DNA from 2 places in the Rhodococcus sp. NPDC056960 genome. Region 2 is predicted to be linked to the other one. Evidence: riboswitches for the same ligand, from Rfam matches in the RefSeq annotation. Region 2 holds a riboswitch; the other holds the start of a gene.
The links. A riboswitch is a leader RNA that binds a small molecule or an ion and turns the genes downstream of it on or off. The one in region 2 is predicted to bind cyclic di-AMP.
Positions count from the first base shown of each region.

Region 1: another riboswitch for cyclic di-AMP. It lies ahead of ACFTWF_RS06120 (transglycosylase family protein); the one in region 2 lies ahead of ACFTWF_RS25790 (NlpC/P60 family protein).

Region 1 covers NZ_JBHURF010000003.1:192,049-195,446, reverse strand. The annotation lists gene ACFTWF_RS06135 (cold-shock protein) at 1-15, opposite strand, end outside; gene ACFTWF_RS06130 (hypothetical protein) at 169-408, shown strand; gene ACFTWF_RS06125 (YccF domain-containing protein) at 453-827, shown strand; cyclic di-AMP (ydaO/yuaA leader) riboswitch at 1,065-1,279, shown strand; gene ACFTWF_RS06120 (transglycosylase family protein) at 1,288-1,869, shown strand; gene ACFTWF_RS06115 (hypothetical protein) at 1,937-2,125, opposite strand; gene ACFTWF_RS06110 (helicase-associated domain-containing protein) at 2,186-3,398, shown strand, end outside.
Region 2 covers NZ_JBHURF010000016.1:193,977-197,374, reverse strand. The annotation lists gene ACFTWF_RS25795 (DEDD exonuclease domain-containing protein) at 1-1,383, opposite strand, end outside; cyclic di-AMP (ydaO/yuaA leader) riboswitch at 1,840-2,004, shown strand; gene ACFTWF_RS25790 (NlpC/P60 family protein) at 2,019-2,564, shown strand; gene ACFTWF_RS25785 (C40 family peptidase) at 2,926-3,398, shown strand, end outside.

The DNA of each region.
Region 1 (3,398 bases), on a different contig from region 2:
CTTGCCGGTCGGCACCGCGTTCACCCGCTCATCACTTGGAGTGCAGTTGGTTGCACTTGGTATGCAAAACAGCGCGCCCCACCTCTGGTGCGGGACGCGCAGTGCCCACAGTCTACCTTGGAGCGACCCCCTCCAGCATCCGGGTTTCCAGGCACTATCGTTGCTGGTGTGGCCCACGAATCGACTCCTTCGAGCACTCCTCACACCCCCCGGGGGCGAGACGGACTCCTCCGCGTCGCACTCGCCCTCTTCGCGATCGGTTTCGTCGCGATCGTGGCGATCTTCCTGACCCCGGTGCTCTCCGATTCCCGACCCGGCCTCGTTCTCTATCTCATCGCCCTGGCGTGCCCGATCGGATTCCTCCTCGGAATCGGCGCGGCGCTGCGGCAGGGCAGACGCTCCCGCTGACCCACCCGACCACCGATGCATTCCCGACCACCGAGGGGACGATTATGAGAATCCTGCTCAACATCATCTGGCTGATCTTCGGCGGTCTGTGGCTGGCGCTGGGGTACTTCGTCGCCGGAATCCTCTGCTGCATCCTGATCATCACGATCCCGTTCGGCATCGCGTCGTTCCGGGTGGGCGTCTACGCGCTGTGGCCGTTCGGGAAGACGGTGGTCGACAAGCCGACGGCCGGTGTCGCCTCGCTGATCGGCAACGTGATCTGGTTCATCATCGCAGGTCTGTGGCTCGCGATCGGGCACGTCGTCACCGCGATCGCCATGGCGATCACGATCATCGGGATCCCGCTCGCGGTCGCGAATCTCAAGATGATTCCCATCTCGCTCATGCCCCTCGGCAAGGACATCGTCGACGCTCCGTAACGCTGTGAGCTTCCTCACATAACGGTCGGGTAACGGAAGGGCAACAGCTCGGCGATACGCGTGTCTCGTCCCCGCTAGCTGGGAAGAGTCTCTGCGCGTTCAATGAGGCCCCGCAACGGGCGAAGACACACCGCGTTATCAAATGGTGACACTGCGGCCTCCGACCGTTACCGTCGTCACCGGTCGAGGAAACATCGGCCACATCCGGCCCGCCGCGCCAAGCCTCGTCCCGCGGGTACCGGAGTCCCGACGAAGCATTCCAGGGACGAGGACGGGGGACCCAAAAGTCCTCCAGGGAACGCAAGTTCCCGGAAGGACACCGGTCCGAACGCGCCTCGCGCACTCGGACCTTGGGGTGAAGCCAGACCCTCTCCAGCCAGGAGAGGCGAGGCCGGGCGACCTCTCAGCCCGAACCCGACAGCTGACCTCGCAGGCGCGTGTGGAGAGGATCTCGACAACTATGAGCGGACGCCATCGCAAGCCCACCACCACCGGCCGCACCGTCGCCAAGGTCGCCGTCACCGGCGCCATCATGGGCGTCGCCGGCGTAGCCTTCTCGGGCACCGCGAACGCGGCACCCGACTCCGACTGGGACCGCCTCGCGCAGTGCGAGTCCGGCGGAAACTGGGGCATCAACACCGGAAACGGCTTCCAGGGTGGACTCCAGTTCTCCCCGAGCACCTGGAACGCACACGGTGGAACCCAGTACGCGGCCACCGCCAACCAGGCCACGCGTGAACAGCAGATCGTCGTCGCCGAGAAGGTCCTCGACTCCCAGGGCTGGGGCGCATGGCCCTCCTGCTCCTCGAGCCTCGGCCTGAGCAGCGCCCCCACCCAGCGCACCGCGCCCGCCGTCGTGCCCGAGACCCCCGCGGCGCCGGCACTCCCCGACCTCACGGGCGGCGTCCCCAGCACCAACGGCACCTCGCAGTACGCCGGTGTCGTCGACAGCGCGATCGAGGCCGCCAAGGCTCAGGGCATCGCGATCGATCCCCAGATCCTGCAGCTCATCGACGCCAACAAGGGACTGCTCCCGCACTGATCCCCCACACCTCACAGAAGAGGGGCCCTGCACCGATCCGGTGCAGGGCCCCTCTTCTGTCGCTGGGTCAGCGGTTGATCACCGTGTGCGGATGCGCGTACGGCAACGACTCCGCGGGCAGCGGGAACTCGGTGTCCTCGCCGAACGGGGAGAGACCGCCCGCGCGGGTCGACGACAGTTCGGTCACGGCGTGATCTCCGTCGGCGGTTTCGGGCCACCCTGGATCCACGTACTGCTTCTTCGAATTGTTAGCCACGGTGCCATTTTGACAGGAGCGTTCGGCGACGTACAGCCCAGGTCTCTAATCTGATAGTCGATGACCGACACCGACGACACCACCGCGAGCACCAACGGCACCGCAGCCTCCCCCCGTGGCGCCGCGACCCTCGCGGACTGGCTGGCCGCGCGCAGCGACGCCGAACTGACGGATCTGCTGCGCAGGCGCCCCGATCTGGCGGTCCCGCCGCCGGCCACGATCGTCGTACTCGCCGGCCGCGCCGAACAGCGGGCGTCGGTGGCCCGCGCAGCCGACAACCTCACGTCCCTGGACTTCGGCATCCTCGAACTCCTGGCCCTCGAACGCGCCGACGAGGTCGCGGTTCCCCGGGCCGCCCTCCAGGACGCGGTGGGGTCGCGGGCGACGAAGAAGGCGGTCGACGCCACTCTCGACGGCCTGCGGTCCGTGGCCCTGGTCTGGGGTGGCAAGACATCGCTGCGTATCGTCCCTGCCGTGACCGCCACCATTCCGTGGCGAGTCGGGCGTGGCGCCGAACCCGTCGAGACCCTCGACGAGTCCGCGATCGTCGCCGCACTGGATGGTCTGCCGACCGTCGAGCGGGACATCCTCGAGACGCTGTCGAAGTCCAGTTCCATCGGCCGGACCCGGGACGCCGCGCCGGGAACGTCACCCGACCGTCCCGTCCAGCGACTCCTCGCCGCCGGCCTGCTGCGCTGGATCGACGACGAGACCGTCGAATTGCCGTACCAGGTGCGGCAGGCCCTGCGCGGGGAGGCCGTCTTCGACCCCACGTCGCTGTCCCCACCGGCCGTGACGGCACGCAAACACAAACCCGCCGACATCAACGCCGCAGCGGCGGGCGAGGCGCTCGAACTGGTGCGCCACTGCGAGGACGTCGTCAAGGCCCTCGGCGAGGTCCCGGCTCCCGCGCTGCGGGCGGGCGGACTCGGCGTCCGGGAACTGCGGCGGATCGCCAAGATGTCCGGCGTCGACGAGAACCGGCTGAGCCTGCTCGTCGAACTGCTGTCGGCCGCGGGACTGATCGCGAGCGGCACCCCGGACCCCGTGCCGACTGCGGACAGCGGCGAGAACTACTGGGCGCCGACCACCGCGGTCGACAACTGGCTGACCGCCTCCGTCGCCCGGCGGTGGCACGTGCTGGCCGCGGCGTGGCTGGAACTCCCGCGGATGGCGTGGTTCATCGGCATGCGCGATGCCAACGACAAACCGGTGGCCGCACTGTCCGAGGAGGTCCGCGCGCCATCGGCGCCGCGTGACCGGCAGGCGATCC
Region 2 (3,398 bases):
CACGAGCTGATCGAGGGCGGTGAGGGCCGCCAGACGCTGCATTCTCCGCAGAGCGAGGACTACCTCCGCGGTGCGGTCGCGCAGTCGCGCGGCGTTCTCGAACAGTTCGGCGGCGGCGAGTTCCTCCACCCGTGCACGCATGCCGTGCAGTGGCGCGTCGCCGTCTCCGCGCAGGAACCGGCGGAAGAGTTCCGGTCCGGGACGGTACGCATCCTCCGTGTCGCGGGCGTGGACGGACGCGGGACAGCGTCCCAGCTCACGGGGTGGGCACTGCGCACCGTGCTCCCTGCCCTTCGGTATGCGACTCGTGCAGGTCCGGAGAATGCAGTACTCGGCGAGGACGTCGGCGACGTCGACGGCTGTCGAGCGGGACCGGAACGGGCCGAGCGAGTCGGCGGTCGGGGTCCGCACCACCGACAATCGGGGGAAGGCCTCGGCGGTGAGCGTGATCCACCAGCCGCGTTTCGGGTACTTGGACCTTCGGTTGTACGGCGGAGTGTGGGCGGCCAGAAGCCGCAGTTCGCGCACGCCCGCCTCGAGAGCGTGCGCGCATTCGACGTGGTCTATGCGGGTGGTCAGAGCCACCATCTCCTTCATCCGGCCGCGGGTCTCGGAACCGGTGAAGTAGTTGCGCACCCGCCGGCGCAGGTCGGTCGCGGTGCCGACGTAGAGGACCTCGTCGGACGGTCCACGGAACAGATAGACGCCGGGAGCGTGCGGGAGGTGGCTGGCCAGTGTCCGCTTCGCCCTCTGGTGCGAGGAGACGTCGGGGAGGTAGTCGACCAGCTCGGTGAGGCTGTGCACGCCTTGATTGCCGACGCGGTCGATGAGGGCGTGCAGGACGTCGACGGTGGCGCGGGCGTCGTCGAGGGCGCGGTGCGTCGGGGTGGTCCCGACATCGAACAGCCGGGCCAGCGACGACAGCTTGACCGACGGCGCCTCGTCGCGGGTGAGGACCCGCCGGGCCAGTTTGACGGTGCACAGCACCGTGAACTTGGGCCAGGGAGTGTCGGTGGCCGACGCGGCGGCCTTGAGGAATCCGGTGTCGAAGGGAGCGTTGTGCGCGACGAGCACGGATCCGCGCGCGAATTCGAGGAACGCGGGCAGCACCCGCTCGATCCGCGGGGCGTCGATGACCATGGCGGTGGTGATGCCCGTGATCTCCACGATGTGCGGCGGGATGGACCGGCCCGGGTCGACGAGCGTGGCCATCTCGCCGATCACCTCGCCGCCGCGGATCTTGACGGCACCGATCTCGGTGATGGCGTCCTCGCCCGGCCGGGCGCCGGTGGTCTCGAGGTCGACCACCACGAACGTGGTGTCCCGCAGTGGGGTGTCGAGCTCGTCGAATCTCAGCTGTTCGGGTACACCGGGGACACTCACGGCTCAGAGCGTATGGACGGGCACCGACACAACCGCCCGGACCGCCCGGAGAGACGAGGATCACACCTCACTGCGCAGGCGTCGATCGGGGGCCGCGCGACGAGTGGCGACGCGGCCCCGGGGAGTGCCGTGCCGGTCGCGCCGGGACGGTCGGCAGCGGTCGTGGCCGCCGCGCCGGGTCTCGTCGGTGGACCCCGGTTGAACAGCGGGAATGCGGAACTGGAAAGGCGTCGGGCAGTCGTGCGCCGCGCGAAATGCCCACTCCCGCTATCGAAAAGAGTTGGGAAACATACCGCTTGTTATCTAGCCGTTACCGAATGCGGGTATCGCGCGCCCGCAAACCGGGAAACGGCCCAAACGGACACTTTCCGCGTGTTCCGGTCGACATCGGGGTATTCCATTTCGTAACCTTCCTGAGACCTAGCGGAGTCTCGCCGCCCCACACCGGGGCGGCATCGCTAGTCACCGCCTAATCGGCCACTCGCGAGAGCGGTCGTACCGGGAACCCAAGTTTCTACTGGGGTGAATCCCGCCGGGACGTCCTCACGGACCGGTGGGTAGGGCTGATCTTCCCAGCCCGAACCCGTCAGCTAACTCGGTCGGCGGATGAACGGAAGAAACGGAGTACCCCTTTCGTGGCGTCACAAGTTTCCAAGCGGAATGTGCGACGGGCAGTCGTCGCCGGCGCGCTCGCCATCGGAGCGCTCACCGCTACCGCGGCCCCCGCGGCCGCAGACCCCGTCACCATCCCCGGTGTCGGAACGTTCGAGATCCCCGGTGTGGTCATCCCGCAGATCCCGGGCATCCCGAACCTGCCCGCCCCCGCGGTGCCGGGCAGCACCGCAGGTGAGAAGGCCGTGCAGGCCGCACAGACCAAGCTCGGCTCGCCGTACGTCTACGGCGCCGCAGGTCCCAACTCGTTCGACTGCTCCGGCCTGGTGCAGTGGGCGTTCAAGCAGGCCGGACTGAACCTGCCGCGCACCAGCTACGCGCAGGCGGCGGCCGGTACTCCCGTGTCGCAGTCCGATCTCCGCCCCGGTGACGTGATCTCCTTCTACGGCGGCTCGCACTCGGGCATCTACGCCGGCAACGGCAACGTGATCCACGCATCGACCGAGGGCCAGCCCGTCAAGTTGGCGCCCATCGCGTCGATGCCGTTCGACGGCGCACGCCGCTACTGATCCACTCGCGAAACGATGCATCCGCCGAGTCGAGGGCGGGGATGCACGGGGTAACTTCGTAGGATCCCGCACGACCACCGAGGGTGGGTTCGAATTCCGATTCGAACCCACCCTCGATGTCGTTGTGCCCCAGGTAGACACCCGTTGTCGACCCACCGGTGGCCCTCGCCACGCGAACCGTGACATGGGTGGACACAAACGTATGCCATTCCGTAACCTATCCGAGACCTTGCGAAGTCTTGTCGCGCCATCCGGGCGGCATCGCGGGTCACCACCACTTCGGCATTCCGCACACTTTCGCGCCGCACGACGGACGACCGGGTCGGCTGGTGGAGATCGACGATCGGAGAACTGCATTTCCGTGGCCTCACACAAGATGAAGCGCTCCCTGGGCAGCGTGCTGACAGCCGGAGCGCTGTCGGTGGCACTCGTGTCGCTGCCGTCGATCCAGGCGGGCGCAGACCCGGTCACCACCAACCCCACGGACGCACTGACCAAGCTCGGTGATCTGTCCCGGCAGTCCGAGCAGACGTCCGAGGCACTCCACAACGCGCAGATCGATCTCGAGACCAAGCAGGCGGCGCAGCGCGACGCCGACGCGAAGCTCGCCGCGGACCAGGGCGTCCTCGACGCGGCAAACGCGCGCGTCGCCGTGTTCCAGCCGGTGGTGAACAAACTCGCCACCGCCAATTACCAGGGCGCCCGGACCAATCGCCTGTTCGCCGTGATGGTGAGCGATTCACCGCAGCAGCTCCTGGACCAGATGTCCGCACTCGACGTCATCTCCAACGACACCCGCAACCAGGTCGCGCAATTCCAGTCGGCCACAGCGGA